One region of the Shewanella sp. S23-S33 genome, then DNA from elsewhere that is predicted to be linked to it. Evidence: predicted binding sites of a transcription regulator. Region 1 holds the regulator's gene; each other region holds the start of a gene.

Region 1 (3,181 bases):
TGATTACCTGATAGAGTTCCGTTTCATCATGCGTCTTGCGTAATTGCTTTAATATTTGCTTGTCGCTCAGCTTTTCGGCCATGCAAGACAAAGTACTTAAGTGCTGCTGACATTGGTCTGCAGGCACCAGTAGTGCAAATAAAATATCAACAGGTTGCTTATCGATAGCATCAAATGCTATCGGCTCTTCACACTTAATTAGTATGGCAATGGGCTGATCTATATCGGCTAGTCGACCATGTGGAATGGCGATGCCGTTACCTATACCTGTGCTCCCCATCTTTTCGCGCGCCACTAGGCTTTCGAATATCTCTTGAGATGAGAGGGTCGGGTACTGGGCAGCGACTAAGTCGCTGATGAGTTCCAGTACCTTTTTCTTGCTGCCCGGAGTGGCGCAGGTAGTGCACTCCGGCCGCAGTATGGTACAAAGTTCCATTATTAGTGTTTTGTTAACTTCTCTTTGTGTTTAATAACCTGACGGTCAAGCTTGTCAATCAGGGCGTCTATAGCAGCATACATGTCAGCATGCTCTGAAGTAGCAAAAACTTCACCACCTATGAGGTTTATTCTCGCTTCGGCAATCTGTTGCATTTTCTCAACATTGAGCACAACGTGCACATTATTGATCTGTTCGAAATGGCGTTCAAGTTTTGAAAACTTTTCTTCTACATATGCACGTAACGATTCGGTAATTTCGACATGGTGTCCACTTAGGTTTATTTGCATAGAAACGTCCTCCGATATCCACTGTAGGTTATAAACTTTTACGCTGATTAGAAGGTGGAATAAGCATAGCCTCTCGGTACTTCGCAATGGTTCTACGGGCTACGTTGATCCCTTGTTCTGCCAGAAGTTGTGCCATCTTACTATCGCTTAATGGTTTTTTCTGGTTTTCCGCTGCAACCAGTTTCTTTATAAAGGCTCTGATTGCTGTGGATGAGCACTCACCACCATCGTCAGTACCGACGTGGCTAGAGAAGAAGTATTTTAGTTCAAAAAGTCCCTTAGGGGTATGCATGTATTTTTGAGTTGTGACCCGTGAGATGGTGGACTCATGCATTTCTACCGCTTCGGCAATATCGTTAAGCACCATAGGCTTCATGGCTTCTTCACCATACTCAAAGAAACCTTGCTGATATTGCACTATGCAATTAGCAACTTTAAGCAAAGTATCGTTACGGCTTTCTAAGCTCTTAATAAACCATTTAGCCTCTTGCAGATGGCCGCGAATAAATTGGCTATCGGCTTGGTTTTTGGTACTGCGTGCCATAGAAGCATAATGTTGATTTACATTGATTTTTGGCATGCAGTCAGGATTAAGCTCAACGACCCAGCGGCCATTTTTCTTCGACACAGACACATCTGGGATAACGTATTCGTCATTATTGGGCGTGATCAACAAACCTGGGCGAGGATTGAGGGTTTGGATAAGTGCTATACCATCCCTTAATTCATCTTCTTTTAATTTAGTCTTACGCATCAATAACCTAAAATCACGGGCGGCGATCAGATCTAAATGATCTTTGATCAGCATACGGGCGTTTTCTAGGTTGGGAGTATCAGCGGCGAAATGCGACAGTTGGATCAGCAGGCATTCACTTAAATCGCGGGCGGCAACGCCTATGGGATCAAAATGCTGAATGCGCTTGAGTACGGCTTCGACTTCGTCAAGCTCAACTTCAGGATTGCCCATAGCTTCGAGAATTTCTTCAGTGCTTTGGGTGAGATAGCCCTGATCGTCGATGGCATCAATAATGGCGGTGGCAATGGCTAAATCGGTTTCAGAAAACGGCGTGAGGTTTTTTTGCCATTCTAAGTGTTCGTACAAACCTTCACTGGTCTCGCCTTGGAAGGGCATATCGTCTTCACGACTACCGCCGGGGCCTGAGTTTGGGGAGGCGGTAAACACTTCATCCCATGTGGTGTCCATGGGGAGCTCATCGGGCATGGATTCTTTGGTTAGCGACTCTGCCGTGTCTATGGTGGAGCTGTCTTTTTCTGGTGGCAGAGTGCTAGATTCACTGAAATCCGTATCGGATAGCGTTTGGTTTACAGGGGTTTTAGTGGCGTCGAATTGATCCTCTTCCAGCTCGAGAAGGGGATTAGAATCTAATGCTTGCTGGATCTCTTGCTGCAGTTCTAATGACGACAGTTGCAACAGACGTATGGCCTGTTGTAATTGTGGCGTCATGGTTAACTGTTGACCCAGTTTGAGCTGGAGTGACGCTTTCATGTTACCGCTGATCCCTACGTTATTATTGTTGGATGAGGTCGCTTATTATCATTTTGAGTGAAGCCCAATGGCGGTATAAATTGTCTCCATAGGCTTCGCTCGATTAACTATAGCCTGAATTGTTCACCTAAGTACACAGCCCTAACTTGCTGATTGTCTAAGATCTCTGCTGGAGTTCCTTCGGCAATCAGGTTTCCGTGACTCACAATATAAGCATGTTCACATACATCTAATGTCTCGCGGACATTATGGTCTGTGATCAGTACGCCAAGGCCGCGACTTTTGAGTTGTTCGATAATCTTCTTGATGTCGATAACCGAAATAGGATCGACGCCGGCAAACGGTTCATCGAGCAAAATGAACTTAGGATTAGCGGCTAAAGCCCGCGCAATTTCGACGCGACGACGTTCGCCACCCGACAATGACATGCCTTGGCTGTCACGGATGTGGGTGATATGAAACTCTTCGAGCAGATGTTCTAGTTCTTCTTCTCGTTCTTCGTTTTTAAGTTCTTTACGAGTTTGCAGTACGGCCATGATGTTGTCATGAACAGTTAGCTTACGAAAGATACTGGCTTCCTGCGGTAAGTAACCTATGCCTTTGCGGGCACGCAGATGCATAGGATCTGCGGTTAAATCATCATCGTCGATAAAGATATGTCCCTTATCGCTCTTCACTAGCCCGACAACCATGTAAAAGGTCGTGGTTTTACCCGCGCCGTTCGGACCGAGTAGGCCAACGACTTGACCGGTTTTTACCGTCAGACTGACGTCTTTAACCACTTGGCGACTCTTGTAACTTTTCGCCAGATTTTGTGCTCTTAAGGTGATTTGGGTCATTTAGAGTCCTGCTTTTTTACAGGTTTATCCGCCGGAGCGTCTGATTTAGCATCATCTTGATAGTTTTCAGGCTGAATAATAGTGATCACGCGATCGTCACCACTGCCAG
Region 2 (3,181 bases), on a different contig from region 1:
CTTACGTGCAAGTATTCGTCTTCATTGCCCATTGGATAAGATGCACACTATCTTGTCATTACTGATGACGCAGTTACCTGATTCTGAAATCCGTGTATTTAAAAATGAGCGCGTGTTAGATGGTGTACCATTTGCGTCATTTGAGTCAGGCGAACCAGTCCAATTGTCAGATTTTACCCCTGACAATACCCAGCCTAGTTGAATAAAGCGTGGACACTTAACAATAATGGCGCGGTAGTTAACTTCCGACTATATAGGTGGTTTTATGCCGCACCCTTGTTTAATTTAGATCGGTTTTTAACCATCTATCTCTATTGTTGCTGTTGTCGCGGTGTCTGGCGTGCCTTCTCTGAATGATAAAAGAGTGGTTGGCGATGATGCCTATTTAGAGAACAACGCGACGATTGAATCTGAATAAAAGTTGTATATACCTTCAAAATACAAAAAGCCCCGATAGCGTTGCTATCGAGGCTTTTATATTTTCTGTATCAATTACATAAAGCGAGCCGGTTGTATAGCGATAGCCATTACAGGCTGTAGTACATTTCAAACTCAAGTGGGTGAGTTGTACGTGCTACGCGCTCAGCTTCTGCTGTTTTCAGTACGATATAAGATTGGATGAAATCTTCACTGAACACGCCGCCTTTAGTCAGGAACTCATGGTCAGCTTGCAGATTTTCAAGGGCGTTTTCTAATGACGTTGCCACTTGTGGGATTTCAGCCGCTTCTTCTGGAGGCAGATCGTACAGATCTTTGTCCATCGCTTCACCTGGGTGGATCTTGTTTTGGATACCGTCAAGACCCGCCATCAGCAGCGCTGCGAAACCTAAGTATGGGTTTGCATGTGGATCAGGGAAACGTGCTTCGATACGACGGCCTTTAGGGCTTGGTACCACTGGAATACGGATTGATGCAGAGCGGTTACGGGCAGAGTAGGCCAACATAACAGGTGCTTCAAAGTGTGGCACTAAACGCTTGTAAGAGTTAGTGCTTGGGTTAGTGAAAGCGTTCAGCGCGCGAGCGTGCTTGATGATACCACCAATGTAGTACAGCGCCGTTTCACTTAAACCTGCGTATTTGTCGCCAGCGAACAAGTTAACACCGTCTTTCGCCAGAGATTGGTGAACGTGCATGCCGCTACCGTTGTCACCAACGATGGGTTTAGGCATGAAAGTCGCCGTCTTGCCGTAAGCGTGTGCCATGTTGTGCACTACGTACTTCAGAATTTGGATTTCATCCGCTTTCTTAGTCAAGGTGTTGAAGCGAGTGGCGATTTCGTTTTGACCTGCAGTCGCCACTTCGTGGTGATGCGCTTCAACCACTTGGCCCATTTCTTCGAGCACTAAACACATAGCGCTACGTAGGTCTTGTGATGAGTCAACCGGTGCAACTGGGAAGTAACCGCCTTTAACAAATGGACGGTGACCTGTGTTGCCGCCTTCGTAGCTAGTGCCTGAGTTCCAAGCCGCTTCTTTAGCGTCGATCTTAACGAAACAACCTGACATGTCAGTACCGAAACGGACATCGTCAAATAGGAAGAATTCTGGTTCTGGTCCAATCAATACAGTATCAGCGATACCAGTAGAGATCAGGTAAGCTTCTGCTTTTTTAGCAATTGAGCGTGGGTCACGGTCGTAACCTGTCATAGTACCGGGTTCAAGAATGTCACAACGGATCAGCGCTGTAGTTTCTTCGGTGAAAGGATCCAGTACAAATGTCGTTGGATCTGGCATCAGTACCATGTCTGATTCGTTAATGCCCTTCCAACCAGCGATAGAAGAACCGTCAAACATTTTGCCGTCTTCGAAGAAATCAGCATCTACCTGATGAGAAGGAATAGATACGTGCTGCTCTTTACCTTTAGTGTCGGTAAAACGTAAATCAACGAACTTAACTTCTAATTCTTCAAGTTGCTTTAAAACTGATTCAACTGACATTCTCAAGCCTCCGGTAGGGTAAAGGGATGCCCCTTCTATAATCTTTTAACTCAAGTGATTTATCTTGAGCCAAACTTACGAGCTATAAAGCGATATCCATGCCAATAATTTAACTTACTGATTAACATGATTTAAAATCTTTGTTGCACTTAATTGGATTCGCGCGTGCACCATAATGGTGCTTTTGTCTGTGGCATTTTGGTGCATTACTCCATTTTGGTGCGCACTGAATTGATTCATGCAAACCTTAAGCTGGGATGCACAGCGATAACATGCACCGCTTATATGGCACTGAGATGGCAATGACGCTTTGGCTTTCACTATCTCAGTAAGTACCGCCTCTGTGAAGCTCGCACATACTTGCAGCACTGCACGGGACTATTTATCACCGCATAACCGCCGCATAATTGTCATAAAACCACGCTAGTCTGTCCAACTATGCCACGCATTATCAATCCAATAGTGGTTTATTATCATATTATTAGGAAAGAGTTCGTTCTCATGTGCGAAATGTCTTTGCTGTTCACAGGCCAAGTGAAATCAGTGATGCGTAAAAAGGTATCCCGTGACAATGGAGTGAGTCTTCATGCCATCGGGTGTAAACGCCAACATGAACGTTAGATTAAGTGTGCCGCAGAATTTATTGCAGTGTGTTCACGTGGTAATTTCTCTGTGTCTAAGTCGATTTTGCTGATGCTTAAATCGACATTAGCAGTGCTAACATTGAATACGAAAAATAGCAAATTCAGCTGCTTAACTCAGATTTTTCCTATGAATATGGCAATTAAACAGAGCGTTAACTCTGGCTACAGAGGATTTCATTCAGTGGATGATTGGCGGAAATTACCCAAGGATTGGCGGATTGTTTTATAAGTGTTCAAAAATAATCCTGTGCGCCAAGGCCGCTCTGGAGTAGAATGGCACGCTTTTTATTGTGGTAGATCGAGCTCGATCACCATAACGAATTACTGAAATATCCCTATTTTTGTTTGATGGTAAGAGGTTTATCCGTGCTAGAGAATTTACGTAACATCGCCATTATTGCACACGTTGACCATGGCAAAACGACCCTGGTAGACAAGTTGCTGTCACAGTCAGGCACCCTTGCAACCCGAGGAGAAGCCACTGAGCGGGTGATGGACTCCAACGATCTTGAAAAGGAACGTGGGATCACGATTCTGGCAAAGAATACTGCCATCAAGTGGAACGACTACCGTATTAATATCGTTGATACCCCAGGCCAC
Region 3 (3,181 bases), on a different contig from region 1:
AGCGCTTACAACAAGAAGGTATTCTCAGCATTCAAACCGCAGAAAACATAGAAGCGGCTAAAGATATTATTGCTCGCCATAAACCTGACCTTATTGCGAGCGCCATGCATTTTAATGATGGCACTGCCATCGATCTCTTGGGCTACTTAAGGGCCAACGCTGACTGCAAAGATATCCAATTTATGCTGGTCTCGAGTGAGTGCCGCCGTGAGCAACTTGAAATATTCCGCCAATCGGGTGTAGTAGCGATTCTACCTAAACCCTTCAGTGCCGACCATTTAGGTACAGCATTGAATGCCACGATTGATTTACTCAGCCACGATGAACTCGACCTGAGTAATTTCGATGTACAAGATGTGCGTGTATTAGTGGTCGATGATAGCCGTATGGCAAGAAACGTCATTAAACGTACGATTGGTAACTTAGGGATGAAGCTGATTACCGAGGCCGAGGATGGCGCGCAAGCCATAGCGTTAATGAAACACAATATGTTCGACTTAGTGATCACTGATTACAATATGCCAAGTGTAGATGGGCTAGCTTTGACACAATTTATCCGCAATGAAAGCCAACAATCACACATTCCCATCTTGATGGTGTCTTCCGAAGCCAACGATACCCACCTCAGCAATGTGTCCCAAGCGGGTGTAAATGCCTTATGTGACAAACCCTTTGAACCCAAACTTGTTAAAAAATTACTCTATCAACTGTTAGAAGAATAAAACCAGAATAAAACTTAAGTCACGAACTGAGTAAATATTCTGCGCTTTACTGAACATCCTGCTGCACGCTAGACGCAAAAGGCTTTCCAAGCGTTAAACCTTATGGCATGTTAGGCACGCTTATTTCAAATAAATCTACGGAAAGAAGAGACAATAAAAATGAACAAAACTGAACTAATCGCCAAAATTGCAGAAAATGCCGATCTAACGAAAGTAGAAGCAGCACGCGCATTGAAGTCTTTTGAAGCAGCTATTACCGAATCAATGAAAAATGGTGACAAAATCTCCATCGTAGGTTTCGGTTCTTTTGAAACAGCGACTCGTGCCGCTCGCACTGGCCGTAACCCACAAACGGGTAAAGAAATTCAAATTGCTGAAGCGACAGTGCCTAAGTTTAAAGCGGGTAAAACCCTACGTGACAGCGTAAACTAAGTTATAAAATTCAATACAACGCCTCCATTGTGAGGCGTTTTTTTTGCCCAATCCCAGTGAAGCACTGAATATTTTTTGCACAACAAAAGTGCGCCTCTGCCCCACAAACTGGCAAATAAAAACATTTCATCAACATTGCAAGCTCTAATCCTTTGTTTTACATGGCATTGTAATAGTGGCATGTGATTAGCAAATCCTTCCTTAGAAAAAAACCAAGATGCACTAATGAACACAGCTGACTTTGAGTGTGCCAATGGTGAATCGATAAATAAGTCAATCGAGGGGATGAGCATGAAGAAATCACTGTACAGCGTTTTGGCCTTATCGACGGGAATGTTACTGGCAGGCAACGCCTTTGCAGCCGTATCAGGCAACATTGGCGGTACCTCTAATTACCTATGGCGCGGTGCGACCCAAACTAAAGATGCAGTCGCAATCCAAGGTGGCCTTGACTACAGCCACGATTCTGGATTTTATGCGGGAACTTGGGCATCGAATGTGGATTTTGGTGATGATACTAGCTACGAGCTTGATCTATATGCGGGTTATGGCGGCAGTATTACCGAAGACATCAGCTACGACTTTGGCTATCTCTACTACGCCTATCCAGACGCACCAGGCAGTATTGATTTTGGTGAGCTCCATGCTGCTGTCACGTGGAAATGGCTCGAACTTGCTTACTCCCAAGTCATCAATGCCGGTGACGATCTGGCCGCCGATCCTTTAGATAATAAAGATCTCAGTTATCTTGCCGCGACGGTATCCGTTCCTCTCACTGAAAAGCTGAGTTTATCAGTGCACTATGGTTACTCAAGCGGTGATGTCGTCCAATCTTGGTTTGGCGAAGATAATTATGCCGACTATAACGTGACTCTCAGCGCAGATACCAGCATAGGCACAGTGTCATTTATGGTCTCAGATACCGATCTCACCGATGATGATGCCAAACTAGTACTCGGATATTCCTACAGTTTTGATCTATAAGCTCTAAACATAAAAAACGCCACCTTAAAAAGTGGCGTCGTTTGATCACCATCACCTACTAGGCAATAATTGACCGGTTTGTTTTACGGGCCGCAACCATTTTCTCAATATATTCAACAATAGGCTCAGTCACTGAAATCCCTGTTGTTTGCTCAATCCCTTCAATGCCTGGCGCCGAATTAACCTCAAGGATCAGTGGGCCACGGTTAGAACGTAAAATATCTACTCCCGCGACAACCAATCCCATCGCCTTCACAGCGGCAATAGCCATTTTACGCTCAACAGAGGTGATTTTTACCACCTCACCACAACCCCCTAAATGCAGATTAGAGCGGAAATCGCCCTCGGGACCTTGACGCTTCATCGAAGCAACAACCTTGTCACCGACAACAAAACAACGAATATCACTACCATTGGATTCTTTAATGTATTCCTGCACTAAGATATTCGCTTTGAGCCCCAAGAATGCTTCAATCACGCTCTCAGCAGCCGTTTTAGTTTCAGCGAGTACGACACCAATCCCTTGAGTGCCTTCGAGTAATTTAATGACTAACGGAGCGCCGCCCACCATATTGATGAGATCTGGGATATCATTTGGCTTATTGGCAAAACCCGTCACTGGCATGCCAATCCCTTTGCGGGAAAGTAGTTGCAGTGCCCGCAATTTGTCCCGCGAACGCGCAATGGAGATTGAATCATTCGCGGCATATACGCCCATCATTTCAAACTGACGTACAACGGCACAACCATAAAAAGTCACGCTAGCATGAATACGCGGAATGATGGCATCAAACCCAACTAATTCAGTACCTTCATAATGAATGCTAGGTTTAATAGAATTAATATTCATATAGCAATTCAGCGTATTGATCACGACCGCTTCATGTCCACGACTTTGGCAAGCCGCGACTAAACGTTGTGTTGAATACAACTGGGGGAATTGGGATAAAATACCTATTTTCATTGCTGAGTGACCAACTTAAGCATGAGTGAATAAACCGTTCTGCGGCACCAAAAGCACAGCGACAGAAAAAGGGGCTGAT
Region 4 (3,181 bases), on a different contig from region 1:
TGCAGGCGCATTATCCACCCTGAAATTACCCGATACGCCAATTTCACAGTAGTCATCACCCTTCTTAAATTGCCACATGCTGTGCTCGTGCCACTCGCCTTGATAGACCAAACAGTTGTGGTCAACTAGCTGCTCAGGTCGAGTTGGCTCGCCATGTTGAGCAATATAGCCAGGCGAAGCAACTAACAGGAATTGGCACTTCATCAGAGGTCTAGCAACCATGCCAAGCGGTAATTGCTCAGACATAGTTAATAGTAAGTCTAAGCCTTCGCTCACGACATCCACTTTATGGTCCAGTAAGCTCACTTGTAGCTCAAGCTCAGGATGTTTTGCCATAAAAGATGGCAACGCAGGAATGATATGCATCACCCCAAAGGATTGGGAAATTCCAACCTTAAGCACGCCGCGGGTCGCATCATTTAAGTTATGCACGCTGGCTATCGCTTGTTCAGCGTCACGCAGCAGTTCTTCACCTTGCAGATACAGCAAATGCCCTGCTTCAGTCAGGCTTAAGCTGCGGGTGGTACGTTGAATTAATTGAACACCAAGTCTATGTTCAAGATCGGCGACTTGTGTACTGACCTTAGACTTAGAGATCCCAAGCCTTCTTGCGGCGGCACTAAAACTACCTGCTCTGGCCACATGAGTAAAAATCGCAATAGGTTCTAACAGTTCTAACATGGAAGTCGCCTTAAGCTGTTTACGACAATGATATTAACTTTCGGTGAATAGCAGTGGTTAGCGTAATCATCGCTTAAAAATAACCATAGCATTGATATCTCGCATCAAAATGACATAACGCAGAGATTTAGACCGAAAAAGTCCACTAAAGTAGGGGGTTATATCTGACTGATATGCCAGCTTTTAATTATATTTTAAGAGTATACCAAATATTCGTCTCTAGACTGTAACATTCCGAACTAAATCGCTGCAAGCCTAGCCTATTAAGCCACATCAACTTAGCCATAAGGGTTGTAGCCACGATTAAACCGTAGCCAATAAAAAAGCCCCTAGTCGATAAATTGACTAGGGGCGTAGCATTCAAGTTTGACTCATGCACAAGGAGATAGAAGTTATTGCAGTTAAAACTAAGGGCGATTCGCAAGAACTATTTACAAGAACTATTCACGCAGTTCCTTGGTTGAGTTTTGTGTCAACACATAAGGTGCTAGTTCTGGCACTTCTTGGCGCAATTGATTTTCAAGCACTAACAAATTTTCAAATCGGTCGCACAAACGGTCAGCCTTAGCTTCTAATCCCTTAGATTGGCTCTCAACTTGTTGCTCAATATCTTGGCCTAAATTGTCCATTTTTTTGGAGAAGGTATCCATCTTGGCTTCAAAATTCTCACCGCCACCAGACATGATTTGGCCACCTAGGTTCATCATAATTGCGCCAATTGAATTCTGGACAATTTGTTCCATTTCCAGCTCAAATTCATCGTTAAATGTACTTTGCATCGAGTCTTCAGTCGCCCCTAAATAGAAGCTATCACCATTCTTGTAAGCCACTGAGTCAACCCGTTTTTGAACGCCAGCCATCATTTCATCAAATTTTGCACCAGCGGCATCACCCATTAAAGGTGTTAAGGCCATACCAACAGCTTTGGAAGCAAGAGATACTGCCTCATTCACCAGTTCAATCACTTCTGGCACTTGAGTCGAAACTTCATCGGCATATTGAGTAACCAATTTTTTCTGCTTGTCGGTTAAGTTAACTTGCTTACCTTCCACGAATAACTTGTCAACTTCGATACGATACTTTTCTGTGCCCTTCTCGCTCATGACTAATTTTTTAGGCTCAACCATAACGTCATAATTTAAGGAAACTTCACAGCGTTCATCTATTTCTGGCTCTGTTTGTGCTTGCGCCAGCTGTACGCTAGATGCTCCTAAAATCACGCCAGATAATGCAAATCCAGTTAATAACTTATTTAATTTCATTTTTGTTCGTCCTTTAATCTGAATAATTCGATAAACCTAAACTACTGAATAGCTTTTAGCAGGAGACGTGCCAACTTTATAACAATATGATTATGTTGGATTTTGAAAGTTAGCACTAAAAGGTCATTAGCGAAATTCGCTAACATTTAGTCTGATAGTGCTAATAAAAAACGAGAGATAAGACTAGAAAATAGAACGACCGAGACGCTGACTTAGATGCTCAAGCATCGCAGTGCCCGCAAGTGAGTTGCCATTATTATCGAGTTCTGGCGACCATACACAAATCGACAGTTCTCCAGGGATCACGGCAATAATACCGCCGCCGACGCCACTTTTACCTGGCATACCAACACGATAAGCAAACTCACCCGCACCATCGTATAAGCCCGAGGTTGCCAACAGAGCGTTAAGTTGTCGAGTTTGCACTTGAGAGATAAGCTCAGACCCTGTGATACTTTTGCCGCGATTAGCCAAATACAACATGGCCTTAGACAAGTCAGCACAATTCATCTTCAAGGCGCAATAATGAAAATAGGTGCGCAGCACAGTATCAACATCGCCTTGAAAATTACCAAAGGACTTCATCAAATAAGCGATAGCCGCATTGCGCGCACTGTGCTGATATTCTGAATCTGCTACTTGTTTATCGAAACACACTTTATCGTTTTGGCTTAGTTGCCTGACTAACTCAAGCATTCTGTGTTTAGGAGCACCTAAACGACTCTGCAATAAGTCAGCAATCACTAACGCGCCAGCATTAATAAATGGGTTGCGCGGCTTGCCACGTTCTAACTCGACTTGAACTAAAGAGTTGAATGAATGGCCCGAAGGTTCTTTGCCAACTCGGCTCCAAATTTCGGCTTCTTCATATAAAGTTAACGCTAAGGTTAAGCTGAAAACTTTGGAGATACTTTGAATCGAAAACGGCTCAAGGTAATCACCCGCACCTAAAGTTTCACCGTCAACAGTCGTGACGGCAATGCCTAATTTGCCAGCATCAACGCTGGCCAGTGCGGGGATATAATTTGCAACCTTTCCTTGGCCGAGCAAGGGTCGAACTTTCTCGACCACTTCCTCAAGTAATGCCAACTCGGGCATTAACCCCACCAAATGTCGTACAGTTCGCTAACTTCAACCTGAGACACTTTTTGGGTCGCCCAGAATGCCTTAACTGCAGCAATATCTTCTTCGGTACATTTACCAATCGTTTGGGTGGCGATAATGCCTTCCCATTCGAT

The links. Region 1 encodes sigma-54, which starts transcription at its own class of promoters, with help from an activator protein. Its sites were predicted from a motif close to GTTGGCACGNNNNTNGNNT; they were not measured.
Region 2: a site for sigma-54 is predicted at 2,025-2,043, ahead of glnA (glutamate--ammonia ligase). Genes of this name have one in related genera too.
Region 3: a site for sigma-54 is predicted at 1,329-1,347, ahead of ACHA99_RS19945 (TorF family putative porin). Genes of this name have one in related genera too.
Region 4: a site for sigma-54 is predicted at 2,000-2,018, ahead of ACHA99_RS07760 (YggN family protein). Genes of this name have one in related genera too.

What each region holds. Positions count from the first base shown of each region.
Region 1 is NZ_JBHFFD010000061.1:197,545-200,725, forward strand. Features, by position in the region: gene ptsN (PTS IIA-like nitrogen regulatory protein PtsN) at 1-436, opposite strand, end outside; gene hpf (ribosome hibernation promoting factor) at 439-726, opposite strand; gene ACHA99_RS16835 (RNA polymerase factor sigma-54) at 755-2,233, opposite strand; gene lptB (LPS export ABC transporter ATP-binding protein) at 2,341-3,072, opposite strand; gene lptA (lipopolysaccharide transport periplasmic protein LptA) at 3,069-3,181, opposite strand, start outside.
Region 2 is NZ_JBHFFD010000076.1:109,049-112,229, reverse strand. Features, by position in the region: gene ACHA99_RS22095 (hypothetical protein) at 1-202, shown strand, start outside; gene glnA (glutamate--ammonia ligase) at 528-1,937, opposite strand; gene typA (translational GTPase TypA) at 2,948-3,181, shown strand, end outside.
Region 3 is NZ_JBHFFD010000069.1:218,466-221,646, forward strand. Features, by position in the region: gene ACHA99_RS19935 (response regulator) at 1-722, shown strand, start outside; gene ACHA99_RS19940 (HU family DNA-binding protein) at 882-1,154, shown strand; gene ACHA99_RS19945 (TorF family putative porin) at 1,446-2,138, shown strand; gene rimK (30S ribosomal protein S6--L-glutamate ligase) at 2,197-3,102, opposite strand.
Region 4 is NZ_JBHFFD010000024.1:65,590-68,770, forward strand. Features, by position in the region: gene ACHA99_RS07755 (LysR family transcriptional regulator) at 1-681, opposite strand, end outside; gene ACHA99_RS07760 (YggN family protein) at 1,122-1,943, opposite strand; gene glsB (glutaminase B) at 2,127-3,041, opposite strand; gene ACHA99_RS07770 (YggL family protein) at 3,041-3,181, opposite strand, start outside.